Regions from separate parts of the Streptomyces sp. NPDC026589 genome, predicted to be linked through region 1. Evidence: riboswitches for the same ligand, from Rfam matches in the RefSeq annotation. Region 1 holds a riboswitch; each other region holds the start of a gene.

Region 1 (4,005 bases):
GGTCGACGAGGAGCTGGCCCGGTTCGCCGCCGAGGGGCCCACCCCCGAGGAAATGGAGCGGGCCCAGGCGCAGTTGGAGCGCGAGTGGCTCGACCGGCTCGGCACGGTGGCCGGCCGCGCCGACGAACTGTGCCGCTACGCGGTGCTGTTCGGTGACCCGCAGCTCGCCCTGAGCGCCGTGGGCCGTGTCCTGGACGTCACCGCGGAGGAGGTGCGCGCGGCGGCCGAGGCGGCCCTGCGCCCCGACAACCGGGCGGTGCTGGTGTACGAGCCCATCGAGCCGGCGGACGAGTCCGACGGGTCCGACGAGGGCGCGGCAGCCACCGAAGGCACCGACGCGCACGAGGGGGCGGACAAGTGAGCGACGCCGCCGTGACTGGAGTAGCCATGGAGTACCACCCGCAGCCCACGCCCGGCACGGCCCGCCCCTGGGCCTTCCCGGCGCCCGAGCGCGGCGCGCTGCCCAACGGGCTGACCGTGCTGCGCTGCCACCGCCCCGGCCAGCAGGTCGTCGCGGTGGAGATCTTCCTGGACGCGCCGCTGGAGGCCGAGCCCGAGGGCCTGGACGGCGTGGCCACGATCATGTCGCGGGCGCTTTCGGAGGGCACCGACAAGCACAGCGCCGAGGAGTTCGCCGCCGAGCTGGAGCGCTGCGGCGCCACGCTCGACGCGCACGCCGACCACCCCGGCGTCCGGGTCTCCCTGGAGGTCCCGGTCTCCCGCCTGGCCAAGGCCCTCGGGCTGGTCGCCGAGGCACTGCGGGCCCCGGCCTTCGACGGGAGTGAGATCGAGCGTCTCGTCGGCAACCGCCTCGACGAGATCCCGCACGAGCAGGCCAACCCGTCCCGGCGCGCCGCCAAGCAGCTCTCCAAGGAGCTGTTCCCGGCCACCGCCCGGATGTCCCGCCCGCGCCTGGGCACCGAGGAGACGGTCCGGCGGATCGACGAGAGCGCCGTGCGCGCCTTCTTCGACGCCCACGTCCGCCCGTCCACCGCGACGGCCGTGATCGTCGGCGACCTGACCGGCATCGACCTGGACGCGCTGCTGGCGGAGACCCTCGGCGACTGGTCGGGCAACGCGGGCCAGGCCCGCCCGGTGCCGCCCATCACCGCGAACGACACCGGCCGCGTGGTCATCGTGGACCGGCCCGGCGCGGTCCAGACCCAGCTGCTGATCGGCCGGATCGGCGCCGACCGGCACGAGCGTGTGTGGCCCGCCCAGGTGCTCGGCACGTACTGCCTGGGCGGCACCCTCACCTCCCGGCTGGACCGGGTGCTGCGCGAGGAGAAGGGCTACACCTACGGAGTGCGGGCCTTCGCCCAGGTGCTGCGCTCCAGCGGCCCCGACTCGGGCGGCGCGGCCATGCTCGCGATCAGCGGCTCGGTGGACACGGAGTCCACCGGACCGGCGCTGGACGACCTCTGGAAGGTCCTGCGGACGCTGGCCGCCGAGGGGCTGACCGACGCCGAGCGCGAGACGGCCGTACAGAACCTGGTGGGCGTCGCCCCGCTGAAGTTCGAGACCGCCGCCTCCGTCGCGAGCACGCTGGCCGACCAGGTCGAGCAGCACCTCCCCGACGACTACCAGGCCCACCTCTACGCCCGGCTCGCCGAGACGGGCACCGTGGAGGCGACGGCCGCCGTGGTCAGTGCCTTCCCGGTCGACCGGCTGGTCACGGTCCTCGTGGGGGACGCCTCCCGGATCGAGGAGCCCGTGAAGGCCCTCGGCATCGGAGAGGTGTCCGTCGTCACCGGCTGACGCATGGGTGGCACACCGCCGCGAACAGGACCCCGACGAACGCATATTCGTCGGGGTCCTCCCCTTTTTGGTCGATTAATCCAATCCATCCCCTTTGGGGGAGGAGATGCCTGTCTGCCCTGTGGGATGGGCGACAAATCCCCTGGTCCGTTTGGCGATGGGAAGTCGCCCGGCCTAGCGTCGGCTCGGCTGTCCGCCACCCGTATGCCGCAGCCGCGGCGCCGGACAGTCATCGCCGAGTCCCCGTCAGGCGCGAGCCTGGGGAGCCGGGGACCCACGCAGTCCCTGGGGTGAATCGGAGGCCCGTGCCGCGAAACCGGCGTGGGGATCCGTAGGAGACCTTCCTGCTCCGAACCCGTCAGCTAACCCGGTAGGCGAGAAGGAAGGAAAGGATCAGCCCCTCCATGGCGTTCACCCGTGCCACCGGGAAGCACCGTGCCCCGAGCCGCCTCACGCGCCGGAGCGCCCAGGCCGCAGGCATCGCGGCTCTGGCCACCGCCGGCGTCCTCGGCTCGCCGGCCTCCCCGGCCCTCGCCGCGGACACCGAGGCCGCCCAGGTCGCCGACACCGGCCTCACCCAGGCCGTCGCCCTCGACGCCACTCTCGCCGAGCAGATAGACGCCCAGGCCCACGCCCAGAAGCAGCAGGCCGACGCGATCGCGAAGGCGAAGGCCCAGGCCGCCGCGGAGGCCCGCGAGAAGGCCGCCAAGGCCAAGGCGAAGGCGGAGGCCGAGCGCAAGGCCGAGGCCCGCGCCAAGGAGGTCCGCGAGGAGAAGGCCCGCGCCGCCCGCGCCGCCGAGCGCGCCCGCCTGAACGCCTTCCATCTCCCGGTCGCCGGCTCCCACGTCACCACCGGCTACAACACCGGCGGTGCGCTCTGGTCCTCCGGCAGCCACTCCGGCGTGGACTTCCAGGCCGCCTCCGGCAGCTCCGTCGTCGCCGTCGGCGCCGGCACGGTCGTCGAGGCCGGCTGGGGAGGCGCGTACGGCAACAACGTCGTGCTCCGGATGACGGACGGCACGTACACCCAGTACGGCCACCTCTCCTCGATCGGCGTCTCCGTCGGCCAGAGCGTCTCCTCCGGCCAGCAGATCGGCCTCTCCGGCTCCACCGGCAACTCCACCGGCCCGCACCTGCACTTCGAGGCCCGGACCAGCCCCGACTACGGCTCCGACATGGACCCCGTCGGCTACCTGCGCTCCCACGGGCTGAACGTCTGACCCGCCCCGCGCGCCCCCGTCCGAAGGCCCCGGCACCTGCCGGGGCCTCCGGCGATTCCGGCCCGTGGACATCCATGGATTCCGGCCTGCCATCGGAAATTGCGGCAGATTGCAATAGAGTCACGGAACAGACGTCGGGCGGCCGCGTTTCGCGGGGATAAAGGCGGAGGTTCGGACATGCGCATTCCCGCGCATTCGGTATGCACGGCAATCCGTGACGACATCGTCTCCGGTGTCTACGAGCGGGGCAGCCGCCTCACCGAGGAGTTGCTGGCCCGCCGCTACGGGGTCTCCCGCGTCCCGGTCCGCGAGGCCCTGCGCACACTGGAGTCCGAGGGCTTCGTCGTCACCCGCAGACATGCGGGCGCCTGTGTCGCCGAGCCCACGGCGCAGGAGGCGGCCGACCTCCTGGAGGTGCGGATGCTCCTGGAGCCACTGGGCGCGGCCCGCGCCGCGCAGCGCCGCACGGAAGCCCACCTGAAGGTGCTCCGGGGCCTGGTCAGACTAGGTCAGGAGCGGGCTCGCCGGGGCGAGGGCGAGGATCTGCGCTCCCTGGCCGGCTGGTTCCACGAGACCCTCGCCCAGGCCTCCGGCAGCCCCGGACTCATAGCGCTGCTCACCCAGCTCCGGCACAAGATCGTCTGGATGTACGCGGTCGAGCAGCCGGCCCGCCCGGTCGACTCCTGGGCCGAGCGTGGCGCGATCCTGGACGCCGTGGCGCGCGGCGACGCGGAGCGGGCGAGGGCGCTGACCGCGCAGTACACGGAACGCGCCGCGGGGACCCACCGGCTGCGCCGCCCGCAACCGCCGGGGCGGCGCGCCGCGCCCGTTCCCCGCGTGAGGACTTCGCAACATGACGTAAACATCGCGGGTGTCCGCAATTAACAGAAGAGTCGTAGACAAAGAGAAATAATTGCGGGGCATTGTTTGTGCTGCCCGAAATTGTCGATGCGTAGCTCTTTCCCGAAAGCGAAAGAGCCGTGATCCCTCAGCGGGGTCACGGCTCTCGCACCTGTCGCATCCGGCC
Region 2 (4,005 bases), on a different contig from region 1:
GACCCGGGCGTACTGGTAGCAGTCGGCGCTGTCGAACCAGGCGGGATCGATGGTGGTGACGCCCAGTCCGCTGTTGGCGCGCGGGTAGTAGGTGCGGTACATCTCCTCGGCGTTCACCGTGGGGAGGATCGCGCCGAAGTTCTCCCGGCGTGGGGTGACGGCCATACCGCCGTTGACCAGGGACCCGCCGCCTACGCCGCGGCCCTGGTAGACGGTGATGCCGGCGAACTCCTCGGCGTCCAGGATACCGGTGTAGCGGTTGACGCCCTTGTCGATGGGGAAGCCGAGGAAGTTGCTCAGCGGCTGCTTGGTCCGGGTCCGCAGCCAGAAGGAGCGGTCGTCGGGTCTGGTGGTGTTGGCGAAGATCTTGCCGTCCGCGCCCGGCGTGTCCCAGGCCATGCCCATCTCGACCATATGGACGTCGACGCCGGCCTGGGCGAGCCGGAGGGCGGCCACGGAGCCGCCGTATCCGGTGCCGACGACCAGCACCGGCACTCGGGCCCCGGAGCCGATCGGCGCCGCTGCCGCCCGGACTCCCGCCCACGCCGGTGCGGAGTGCCCGGCGATCGCCGCAGCACCCAGAAGAGAACCCGTTCCAGCGATGAATCTTCGACGCGAGACACCCTTGGTCTCGCCGTCCCGCATGGTGGTGTCGCTCATGTGACCTACCTCACTCTCGACAGAGTGAAACAGGTTCTACTGTCGATGGCGTGGTAAGTCACTAGAAACTTGGGGGTAACTTCCCGGTACGCCCGAGGGGCCCCGGACCATGAGGATGCTGTTGGCCAGCAGCATCCATGAGGTCCGGGGCCCCTCGGGCTCGGCGCGCAGGGATCAGTAGGCGCCGAAGACGTTGTCGATCGAGCCGTACCGGTCCGCCGCGTAGTTGCACGCGGCCGTGATGTTGGCGACCGGGTCGTAGCTGTCGGTCGAGGTGCCGGGCACGTGGTAGGCCTGGAAGGTCGGGTCGATGACCTGGAGAAGCCCCTTGGACGGGGTGCCCTTGACCGCGTTGGAGTCCCAGTTGTTGATCGCGGCCGGATTGCCCGAGGACTCGCGCAGGATGTTGCGGTGGATGCCCTCGTACGTGCCGGGGATGCCCTGCTCGGCCATGACCGCCAGCGACTCCTTGATCCAGCCGTCGAGGTCGTTCGTGTACGTGACGGCCTTCTCCTTCTCCGCGGCCGGAGCGGCCTTTGCCACGGGAGCGGCGTCGACGCGCTCCGAACGGTCGGCACGGTCCGTCTCGGCACCACGCACGGCGGACGGGGCAGCCTTGGCGGCCTCGTCCGCCTTACCGCCCGAAGCGGCCGCGGCCTTGGCTCCGAGGGTCAGCTTGATACCGGGCTGAATAAGATCGGGATTCTCTCCGATGATCTTCCGGTTGTCTTCGTACAGCTTCTCCCAGCCGCCGCTGACGGAATATTCGCGGGCGATCTTGGAAAGCGTCTCACCGGCCGCCACGGAATGCTGGGCGGGCGCCACGGCCTGCTGCGGCGCGGGGGCCGCGAAGGCACTGGTGGCGCCTATCACGGGGAGGGCGAGGACGGCTCCACCGGCGGTCACGGCGGCGAGGCCGCGGCGCAGCGAGGCGGACTGGGAACGACGGTGCTTACCCTGTGCGGGCATGGGGGATTTCCTCTCCGGCGCCTGCGAGGTGAGCTGTCGGGTTCAGACGGGAGATGTCTGGCCGCACGGTCGTGCGACTTCACCCCAAGCCGTTCCGGTTACGGATCGACGACTTACCTGGGTCCCCCGCTCCTGCCGTACGTGAGTGGGTTTCGGATTCCCGGACGGCGGCAGGATTCGGCGTTCCATCCGGATTGACGGTGACCGTAGGCGAGAAACGTCGAACAGAACAAGCCCCGCATTCCGGATTCCCTTTTCCACGCAAGATCGAAAGGCGGAATCGCCGGATCGGGTCACTCCGTCACGTCGTCAACTTTCTTCGCACAGAAGGGAACCGACGCTTCCACTTCTGCGTCCGCCCGCTCGGACGTGACGCTCACCACTCCCTCGCGGTGATGGCGAAAACAAGGTCAAGCAAATGCCCCAGCAGCCCCAATAGAACCCTTATCAAGCAGAATGCTCAAAAGAAACAAATCGCCCATATCGACACGACAAAACGGGCTAATCGGACACTCTAGGCAGGGCCGGTCGAAGGGCCCGCGGGGCGATCGCTTACGGTGTGCGGTGGAGACTAGTAAGCCAACCCTTACCTCCGACGTACGCTGTACCTGCCCGCGTTCGCCCGCCCCGAAGGATCACCACGCCATGACACGCCCCGTCCGCGTCGCCATTGTCGGAGCCGGCCCCGCCGGTATCTACGCTGCGGACGCGCTGCTCAAATCCGAGGTCTGCCAGGACCCGGGGGTCTCCATCGACCTCTTCGAGCGCATGCCCGCGCCCTTCGGTCTCATCCGTTACGGCGTGGCCCCCGACCACCCGCGGATCAAGGGCATCGTCAAGGCCCTGCACCAGGTGCTGGACAAGCCCCAGATCCGGCTCTTCGGAAACGTCAGCTACCCGCACGACATCGGCCTGGACGACCTGCGGTCGTTCTACGACGCGGTGATCTTCTCCACCGGCGCCGAGGCCGACCGGGCGCTCGACGTCCCCGGCATCCAGCTGGACGGCTCCTACGGCGCGGCCGAGTTCGTCTCCTGGTACGACGGGCACCCCGAGGTCCCGCGCACCTGGCCGCTCACCGCGGAGAAGGTCGCCGTGCTCGGCGTCGGGAACGTGGCCCTGGACGTGGCCCGCGTCCTGGCCAAGACGGCGGACGAGCTGCTGCCCACCGAGATCCCGGACAACGTGTACCAGGGCCTCAAGGAGAACAAGGCGCTGGAGGTGCACGTGTTCGGGCGGCGTGGCCCCGCACAGGCCAAGTTCAGCCCGATGGAACTGCGGGAGCTGGACCACTCCCCCAACATCGAGGTCATCGTCAACCCCGAGGACATCGAGTACGACGAGGGCTCCATCGCGACCCGCCGGGAGAACAAGCAGGCCAACATGGTCGCGCAGACCCTGGAGAACTGGGCGATCCGCGATGTCGGCGACCGCCCGCACAAGCTGTTCCTGCACTTCTTCGAGTCCCCGGTCGAGATCCTCGGCGAGGACGGCAAGGTCGTGGCGCTGCGCACCGAGCGCACCGAGCTGGACGGCACCGGCAACGTCCGGGGCACCGGTCGGTTCACGGACTGGGACATGCAGAGCGTCTACCGTGCCGTCGGCTACTACTCGGAGGAGCTGCCCAAGCTCCCCTTCGACGTGGCCTCCGGCACCGTGCCGCACGAGGCGGGGCGCGTCATCGCCGGCGACGAGCACATGGCCTCGGTCTACGTCACGGGCTGGATCAAGCGCGGCCCGATCGGCCTGATCGGACACACCAAGGGCGACGCGAACGAGACAGTCGCCTGCGTCCTGGAGGACCGGGCGGCCGGCCGGCTGCCGGAGCCGGCCACGCCCGCGCCGGAGGCCGTCGAGGCCTTCCTGGCGGACCGCGGCGTCCGCTACACGACCTGGGAGGGCTGGCACAAGCTGGACGCCCACGAGCAGGCGCTGGGCACGGCCCAGGGCCGTGAGCGGATCAAGGTCGTGGAGCGCGAGGGGATGCTGGAGGCCTCCGGCGCCTTCGCGCCGGCAGAGCAGCCGGCCGACGCCTGATCAACGCCTCAGCGGCGCCTGACCGGCACAGGCGCCTGACCGGCAGGACGACTCTCAGGAGGCCGGATCCGGTGCGCCCGCCGTGGGCCCCGGGTCCGGCCTCCTGAACGTGCGCCACAGGTCGGGGCCGGGCGCCCCGCCCTCCCGGGGCCGGCGGATCTCCGGGGTCTTGGCCCACCGGGCGGCGAGCAGGATCGCGATGTCGTCGGGGCGGTCGGTGGCCGCCCTGGCCTCTCCGATGACCTGGTCGGCCGTCTCGGCCAGGGGGACCGCGCCGATGCGCTCGACGGTGGCACGCAACCGCTCGATCCCCTCGTCGATGTCCGTCCCGGGGCGCTC
Region 3 (4,005 bases), on a different contig from region 1:
GTCGGACGCCTCGGAGGCGGCGTGCGCGACGGCCAGCGAGACGCCGAGGATGGCGTTCGCGCCGAGCGACGCCTTGTTCTCGGTGGCGTCGAGGTCGAACATCGCCTGGTCGATGAGGCGCTGCTCGGTGGCGTCGTACCCGACGAGCTCCGGGCCGATCTGCTCGATGACGGCGAGGACGGCCTTCTCGACGCCCTTGCCCATGTAGCGGTTGGGGTCACCGTCGCGAAGCTCGATGGCCTCGAACGCACCGGTGGAGGCTCCGGACGGAACAGCAGCACGGCCCGTGCTGCCGTCGTCGAGGCCAACCTCGACCTCGACCGTGGGGTTGCCCCGGGAGTCGAGGATTTCCCTGGCTACGACGACGTCGATGGACGGCACGAGGCATCTCCTTCTGGGATCTGACACTGGTTGTGCAGGGTCACTGTGGCCTTGCGGCACGAGCCTATCGGGCCCGGCCGTGTCGACCGGCCGACCGCCCGCCTCCTGGGACGAAAAAGGGTCCAAGGAGCTGCATCACGGGACAAAACTCTAGAAACCTACTGAGCGGTAACAACAAGAGGTGAACACATGCGGGCCAGCGGCGCCCGCCGCTCACGAAGAACCCGGCCCGGCGCGCTGGGGGGACGAGCGCGCCGGGCCGGGGAGCCGTGCGAGGAGAAGTGCCGCCGGACGCTTCTCCTCCGGAGAGGAGAGACGGCGATTACTTCAGGTGGAGCTGCTGACCCGGGAAGATCAGGTCGGCGTCCTTGACGATGTCGTCGTTGAGCTTGAAGAGCTTGCTCCAGCCGCCCTTGACGCCCTCCGCGTCGGCGATGGTGCTCAGGGTGTCGCCGGCCTTGACCTTGTACTCGCCGTCGCCCTTCTGGACCTTCTCGCCGGTCGGGGTGGTGACGGTCTTCTTGCTCTCGGCCTTGGGGGCCTCGCGCTGCTCGGAGCGCGTGGTGGGCTGCTCGGCCTGGCGCTCGGGCTGCGCCTGCTCGGGCTTGCTCTCGCCGGAGCCGGAGCCGGAGCCGGTGTTGACGCCCGGGTCCACACCGTCGTTGGTGAGGCCGCCGGCGCCGGCGCAGGCCCAGGCGCCCGGGCCCTGGAGGTCGAGGAGCTTCTCGGCGGTGGCGATCTGCTGGTCCTTGGAGGCCAGGTCGGCACGGGAGGCGTACTGCGTACCGCCGGCGGCGGCCCAGCTGGACTGCGAGAACTGCAGTCCGCCGTAGTAGCCGTTGCCGGTGTTGATGGACCAGTTGCCGCCGGACTCGCACTGGGCGACGGCGTCCCAGGTCTCGACGGAGGCGGCGGAAGCGCTGGTCGCGCCCATCAGCGGGATGGCGATGGCGGTACCGGTGACACCCGCGAGGGTGGCGATACGGGTGGCCTTGGACGGGCGGCGGTGCTTGCCCTTGCTGTTCAGCAGCATGGAACGAATCTCCTCACCGACGCCTACGAGGTGAGCTGTCGGGTTCGGGCTGATGAGTTGCCCGGTCGCGCGGTGCTGCTCGCGACTTCACCCCTAGCCGGTCCCGTACGTCCCCGTCGGTTCGACGAGGCGTCCGGACCCGGCGGCTTACCTGGGTCCCCCGCTCCTGCCTACGGCGCTTACGCGTCTGTTCCCTTCGACCGACGGCAGGATTCGGCGTGACGGTCGACGGGGCCCGCGGTGCGAGCGGTCCGACCGTAAACACAGGCAACCCCGACATTCAAAGATGGACATAGGGGGCAATCAACCCGAACTCGCCGTGGCCGACTGGGCGTTTCCGCAGGTGGGGGGCGATTCACCCGGACCAGCCGGGCGAGCCGCGCCAGTTGAGGCAAAGAGACCCATGTCTCACTTACGCAAAAGTGGACATAGGTCTCTTAACTGCCTCGATTTTCGGGGTGTTTTCCCGAATTCGTTCAGTTGGCGGCGGGCGCCCCGGCGGGTGTCTCGGCGCCCTCCGGGGCGGCCGGGGCGGCGCTCTCGGCCGCACCCCGGCCCGCGTCCTCGCCCGCACCCCGGTCCATGCCCAGGTCCAGGTTCTGGCCGGGCAGGATCAGGTCCGGGTCGGAGCCCAGGAGGTCCTTGTTCGTCTCGTACAGGCCGGTCCAGCCGCCGGGGATCTCCTGGGCGTCGGCGATCGCCCAGAGGTTGTCGCCGGGCCGCACCGTGTACCCGTCGGCGGGCGCCGTGCCACCGTCCCGCGCGTCGCCCTCGCCACGCGAGGCGTGCCGGCCGGACTCACGGGGACCGTCCTTCTGGCCCGCGTCGGCCTCCTCGGGCGCGGGGGCGCCCCGGTGCTTGCCCCCCTTGCCGTCCTCGTCCGCCGAGGCGTCGGGGGCGGTGGAGGGGTCCGAGGCGTCGGGGGCGCCGGAGGCGGGCGGGGCGGAGGGCGTCACCGAGGAGTCGGGAGCCTCGCTCCGCTTCTCCGCGCCACCACTACCGCCCTTGTCCGCCTCATTACCCTTCTCACCCTTGCCCGTTTCGCGCGCTTCACCGGATTCACCGGGTTCGCCGGATTCACCGGGTTCGCCGGTTGCATCCGCTTCGCCGGTCGGGGTGGAGGTCGGGTCGGCCGAGGGGTCCGCCGACGGATCCGCGGACGGGTCGGCGGACGGATCCGTGGACGGCGAGGTGCCCGGGTCGACGCCGGGCAGACCGCCGTCCACCGCGAGGCCGGAGATGACCGCACAGCTGGGCCACGCCTTCGGGCCCTGGTCGTCCAGGACCTTCTCGGCGACGGAGATCTGCTGCGAGCGGCTGGCGAGGTCGGCGCGGGGCGCGAACGCCGTGCCGCCGTAAGCCGACCAGGTCTCCTGCGAGAACTGGAGCCCGCCGTAGTAGCCGTTGCCGAGATCGGCGCTCCACATGCCGCCGCTCTCGCACTCGGCGACCCGGTCCCAGGTGGTGGCCTCGGCCGCGTGCGCGCCGCCGGCGCCGAGCAGCGGGATGGCGATGGCCGATCCCGTCACGCCTGCGGCGACGATGATGGCGGGTGCCTGACGAGGGCGGCGGTGTCTGCCGTTCGCGGAGCCCATGGGTATGCCTTCCGTGCGACTGACAAGCGAGTGGCCTGAGCGCCGCACAGCGGATTCCGTGCCTGCTTCGGCGCCCAAGTGACGCGTGAGCAAGGTGCGACCGACGCGTCGAACCGTGAACCTAGCGGGACTCGAACGTGTGTCACAAGTCGATGCAGCGCAGATCACGTGAAAGTCACGGAGTTGACACTCTGTCACTTTTTTCGGATCGACTACCCGGTTCGAACGCGACCGGAAGGGTGCGCAGTCCACGCATGATGAGTCCGCCGCGCCAGCGCAAATCGCCAGGTTCTCCCGCAAGTCGCAGGTCAGGAAGGCGCCTCAACAGGGTGGTCAGCGCGGTCTGTCCCTCCAGCCGGGCCAGCGGCGCCCCCAGGCAGTAGTGGATGCCGTGCCCGTATCCGAGGTGCTGATTGTCACGCCGCGCAAGGTCCAGGGTGTCCGGATCCGTGAACCGCTCCGGGTCACGGTCGGCCGCCGCCAGCACCACGAGTACGGGGTCCCCGGCGGCGATCTCCTCGCCGCCCAGGGTCAGCGTCTCGGTGGCGTACCGCCAGGTCGCCATCTCGACCGGTCCGTCGAACCGGAGCAGCTCCTCGATGCCGGTGGCCAGCAGCGCGTCCTCCCCCGCCGCCAGGGAGGCCTCCAGCCGGGCGCGCTGCTCGGGGTGGCGCAGGAGCGCGTAGGTCCCGTTGCCGATGAGGTTGACCGTCGTCTCGAACCCGGCGAACAAGAGGATGAACGCCATGGCGGCCGCCTCGTTCTCCGTGAGGTGCTCGCCGTGGTCGCTGGCCCGGATCAGCCCGGAGATCAGGTCGTCGCCCGGATTCTCCCTCTTACGGTGGATGAGTTCGGCGAGGTAGCCGCGCATCTTCTTCACCGACCGGGCGACCCCGCCGCGCGGCCCGCCTCCGTGCCGGATCATCATGCCCGCCCAGTCCCGGAAGTCGTCCTGGTCCTCCTCGGGGACGCCGAGCAGGTCGCAGATGGCGTAGA
Region 4 (4,005 bases), on a different contig from region 1:
CACCCGCGAGATGTTCGCGGCCATGCTGGTCCGGGACACGGGCCGGACCGCGGAGCAGATCACCGCCGACATCGAGCGCGACACCATCCTCGACGCCAGGGCCGCCCTCGCCTACGGGCTGGTCGACCACGTCATGGAGAACCGCTGACTCTCCCGGCCGCCGTACGACGCGAGGTGAAACGCCGATGGAGCCACCCGAGTTCCCGCCCCTGCCCGCACTGACCCGGGCCGAGGGCGAGTTCGTCGACTGCTATCTGGCCGTGCTCGACCAGGTGGGCCGGATCAACCCGGCCCGTGGCAGCGACACCTACAGCGCGCTGCGGGCCGCCCAGGCCCTGGCCTCCCGGGCGGCCGCGCTGCGCGACGCCCTGGCCCTGATGCACGAGCGCGGCGAGTCGCGGATCCACGCCGCCACCCTGGCGCGGGCCCTGCGCGTCCTGGACGGGGAGCGCCGGGCGGGCCGGGTCGCGATGGAGCCGCCCGTGAACTGACCGGCCCCGCGCACGGGGAGCGCCGGACGGGAGCGGACCGGTCGGACCCGGGCACGACACGCCCGGTCCCGGGACCGATTCGTCTCGCTCGTTCGGCGTAGGCGATCACCCGCCCGAGCGACGGCTCAACTTGCGTTCGGCGCTAGGTCCGTACTCGAAATGTGCCCTTTCGTCGCTGGTACGAGGGTGTGCGCCCGGCTCGTGGGCGAGCGCGAATCCGACCTGTCCACCCGAATGGATCAGTGGTGAGGAGACTCACAAACCGCTGTTTCGGCTCGGAAATCCGGCACCGGGTGAGTCAAGATCCCTGGGACGACAAGCCCCCGCCACCGCGGCGGGGCGGTCCGGGCGGACGCCGAGTCCTGCCGCCGCCCGGATGACTGGTCGACAGGAGTGGATCGGCAGGAGTGGAGGACCCGAGCACAACGGGCCGCCCGGGAGACCGGGAAGCCCTCGGGGTGAAGCCGCGACAGCGGCCGGGCAACTTCGCCAGCCCGAACCCGACAGGTCATCCTTCACAGGCGGCTGACGAAGGGTTGCGCATGTCTGCGCAGGTTCATGTCCCGTCTCTGTTCGCCCGGGTCGGTACGGCCTCGGTACTCACCCTGGCCGTGACGTCCTCGATGCTGGCGCCCGGTCTGGTGAGCGATGCCGAGGCCGCCACCCACGCGACGAAGGCCCTGAAGGTCGCCGCGTCGAAGAAGGGGGCCCCCTACAAGTACGGAGCGGCCGGTCCCAGCCGCTTCGACTGTTCGGGGCTGACGGTCTATTCGTTCAAGAAGGCCGGCAAGAAGCTTCCCCGCACGGCACAGCAGCAGTACAACAAGACCCGCCACATCGGGAAGTCGCAGCGCAAACGCGGCGACCTCGTCTTCTTCCATTCGGGGCGCAGCGTCTACCACGTGGGCATCTACGCCGGGGCCGGGAAGATCTGGCACTCCCCCAAATCGGGGGACGTGGTGAGACTGGCCAAGATCTGGTCCAAGAGCGTCTGGTACGGACGGGTCCGCTGACCCGCCGACCGGACGCTCTTTCCGTGCGGACGGCCCGGCCCGTCCGTGACGTACACCGCGCCCTCAGCGCAGCAGGGGGCCGCTGACCAGCGCCAGTCCCAGACCGGTGAGCGCCACACCGCTGCCGCCCTCGATGGCGCGGGCGGTACGCGGGCGGCGCAGCCACCGGCCCAGCCGGTCCACGAGCAGGGCGACGGCCGGGAACCAGATCAGCGCCAGCACGACCACCAGGGCCGCGAGCAGCAGGGTCCTGGGCAGCGGCGGCTGCCCGTGGGGCACGAACTGCGGCAGCAGGCTGAGGAAGAGGACCGGGGCCTTCGGGTTGAGCGCGTTGGTCAGGAACCCCTGGCGCAGCGCGCGTCCGAACTCCCCGGTCACGGGCCGCCCCGGCTCGTCCTCCCGCATACCGGAGGGTGAGCCGGAGCTGTCCTGCGAGGGCCGGCGGCGGATCGCGTACAGCGCGCTGATCCCGAGGTAGAGCACGTACGCGCCGCCGAGCAGCTGGACGGTGCGGAAGAGCACCGGCATGGTCACCAGCACCGCGGCGAGTCCGGCGACCGCGAGCGCGGTGTGCACCAGCAGCCCTCCGGCGACGCCGAGCGCGGTGGCCAGGCCCGCGGTGCGCGAGGCCAGGGCGTTGCGTACGACGACGGTGAAGTCGGCGCCGGGCAGCGCGACCATCCCGGCGGCGACCCCGGTGAAGGCGATCAGTTGTGCGTCCATGGGTCCACCATGGACCGGCGGAGCCTTTAGCATGTACTTGCAATCTTCTGGGTCTGCCTTAAGGAACGCTTTCATGTACGACCCGACACGGCTCGCGGCACTCGTGGCGGTCGCGGAGGCCGGATCGATCACCCGGGCCGCCGCCCGCCTGGGCTACACCGCGCCCGCGCTCTCCCAGCAGCTGGCCAAACTGGAGCGGGAGGCCGGGGCGGCACTGCTGGTGCGCCACCACCGCGGGGCGCGGCTGACGGCGGCGGGCGAGCTGCTGGCGGGCCGGGCCCGGCGGGTCCTGGACGAGCTGGAGCAGGCGCGGCACGAGCTGGCGCAGCTGGCCGGGCTCTCGGGCGGCAGGCTGCGGGTGGGGACGTTCACGACGGCCGGGATCCATCTGCTGCCGCCGGTCCTGAGCGCGTTCCGGCGGGCCCATCCGGAGGTCGAGCTGGCCGTCGCCGAATACGAACCGCCGGGCGGCATCGCCGCGGTGGTCGCGGGCGAGGTGGACCTCGCCCTGACCCACGCCTACGAACCGGCGGCGGCCGAGCCCCCGTCGGCGGGCGTTCTCGTCGAACCCCTGCTGGTCGAGGAGCTGGTGCTGGTCGCCTCGGTGGGCCACCGGCTCTCCGAGGGCACCGGGCGGCTGCCGGTCGGCGAGCTGGCGGGGCGGCCACTGATCAGCAGCGCGCCCACCCACCCGCCCCGGCGCGGGGTCGAGAACGCGCTCGCCGAGGCCGGGGCGACGCCGGCCGTGGTCTGTGAGTCGCCCGGGTACGCGCTGGTGTGCGCGCTGGTCAGCGCGGGGCTCGGGGTGGCGGTGGTGCCGGAGATGGTCGCCTCGATGTCCTCGGCCCCGCTGTCGGTCCGGCGGCTGGAGCCCGCCTCGTTCCGCCGGACCATCTCGGTCGTGCACCGGGGCGACCGGTCGACCGCGGCGGCGGCGACGCTGCTCGCGCTGCTGCGCAGCGGCTTCGGCCGCGGGAGCACGCTCCCCGCGCGATGAGCCTCACCGGGTCAGCCCTGGATCGGGACGACCCAGGGGAGGGCGATCCAGACCGTCTTGCCGCCTTCGGCGGTCGGGGTCACCTGGAGCCGCCCGCCGCGCTCCTTGGCCAGTGCCCGGATGATGACCATGCCCCGGCCGTTGTCCTGCCGTACGGCGGCGGGCAGCCGCTGGGGCCAGCGGGGGTGACTGTCCGTGACGCCGAGGTACAGCTCCTCGTCGCGTTCGAGGCGCAGGTCCACGGTGAAGGTGGGCGACTGGCCGAACGTGTGCTGAACGGCGTTGGTGGCCAGCTCCGAGATGATCAGCCGGATGGTGTCGGCGAACTCGGTGTCGTCGGGCAGGCCCCATTGGGCCAGGGTCCTGGCGACATGTCTGCGGGCCGATGAGACCGAGACCGGATCGGTCGGCAGCGTGACGGTTGCTTCCTGATGATCTGCCATGGCGACGCCGTCCCTTTCCCGCCCTGGCCGACCGGCGGCCGGCCAGGATTGTGCTTCGCGCCAGATTGCCATTGATGCAGCTCCCTGTAACGGCGTTCGGCCAAGATATGCATATATCTGTCGCTCGAAGCGGTGAATTCGGGACCCGTACGGTGTGGGCGGGCGGCACACTGACCTCTCTGCGGGCCGGCCCCGATGACGGACCGGCCCTTTCCGACAGCAGAAGGAGACCGGCATGCTGCACGGCCCCGTCGTCCGACGCCGCAAACTCGGTGAGGAGCTGCGGAGTCTGCGCCACGCCTCCGGGCTGACCAGCCGGGACGCGGCGCGGCTGCTCG

What was found. Region 1 has a riboswitch for cyclic di-AMP ahead of AB0F29_RS35730 (M23 family metallopeptidase). Riboswitches for the same ligand answer to the same signal wherever they lie in the genome.
Region 2: it holds a riboswitch for cyclic di-AMP, as region 1 does, so the genes downstream of both, AB0F29_RS15840 (LysM peptidoglycan-binding domain-containing protein) here and AB0F29_RS35730 (M23 family metallopeptidase) in region 1, are expected to answer to the same signal.
Region 3: it holds a riboswitch for cyclic di-AMP, as region 1 does, so the genes downstream of both, AB0F29_RS29320 (transglycosylase family protein) here and AB0F29_RS35730 (M23 family metallopeptidase) in region 1, are expected to answer to the same signal.
Region 4: it holds a riboswitch for cyclic di-AMP, as region 1 does, so the genes downstream of both, AB0F29_RS33515 (C40 family peptidase) here and AB0F29_RS35730 (M23 family metallopeptidase) in region 1, are expected to answer to the same signal.

Annotation. Positions count from the first base shown of each region.
Region 1 covers NZ_JBEZYG010000030.1:38,282-42,286, reverse strand. The annotation lists gene AB0F29_RS35740 (pitrilysin family protein) at 1-361, shown strand, start outside; gene AB0F29_RS35735 (pitrilysin family protein) at 388-1,758, shown strand; cyclic di-AMP (ydaO/yuaA leader) riboswitch at 1,982-2,149, shown strand; gene AB0F29_RS35730 (M23 family metallopeptidase) at 2,163-2,978, shown strand; gene AB0F29_RS35725 (GntR family transcriptional regulator) at 3,156-3,863, shown strand.
Region 2 covers NZ_JBEZYG010000008.1:70,487-74,491, forward strand. The annotation lists gene AB0F29_RS15835 (GMC oxidoreductase) at 1-660, opposite strand, end outside; gene AB0F29_RS15840 (LysM peptidoglycan-binding domain-containing protein) at 835-1,629, opposite strand; cyclic di-AMP (ydaO/yuaA leader) riboswitch at 1,635-1,822, opposite strand; gene AB0F29_RS15845 (FAD-dependent oxidoreductase) at 2,275-3,666, shown strand; gene AB0F29_RS15850 (SpoIIE family protein phosphatase) at 3,721-4,005, opposite strand, start outside.
Region 3 covers NZ_JBEZYG010000020.1:16,879-20,883, forward strand. The annotation lists gene eno (phosphopyruvate hydratase) at 1-381, opposite strand, end outside; gene AB0F29_RS29320 (transglycosylase family protein) at 704-1,414, opposite strand; cyclic di-AMP (ydaO/yuaA leader) riboswitch at 1,420-1,602, opposite strand; gene AB0F29_RS29325 (transglycosylase family protein) at 1,891-3,009, opposite strand; gene AB0F29_RS29330 (cytochrome P450) at 3,185-4,005, opposite strand, start outside.
Region 4 covers NZ_JBEZYG010000026.1:50,963-54,967, forward strand. The annotation lists gene AB0F29_RS33505 (ATP-dependent Clp protease proteolytic subunit) at 1-148, shown strand, start outside; gene AB0F29_RS33510 (hypothetical protein) at 186-491, shown strand; cyclic di-AMP (ydaO/yuaA leader) riboswitch at 845-1,030, shown strand; gene AB0F29_RS33515 (C40 family peptidase) at 1,034-1,504, shown strand; gene AB0F29_RS33520 (LysE family translocator) at 1,568-2,227, opposite strand; gene AB0F29_RS33525 (LysR family transcriptional regulator) at 2,301-3,224, shown strand; gene AB0F29_RS33530 (ATP-binding protein) at 3,236-3,667, opposite strand; gene AB0F29_RS33535 (helix-turn-helix transcriptional regulator) at 3,903-4,005, shown strand, end outside.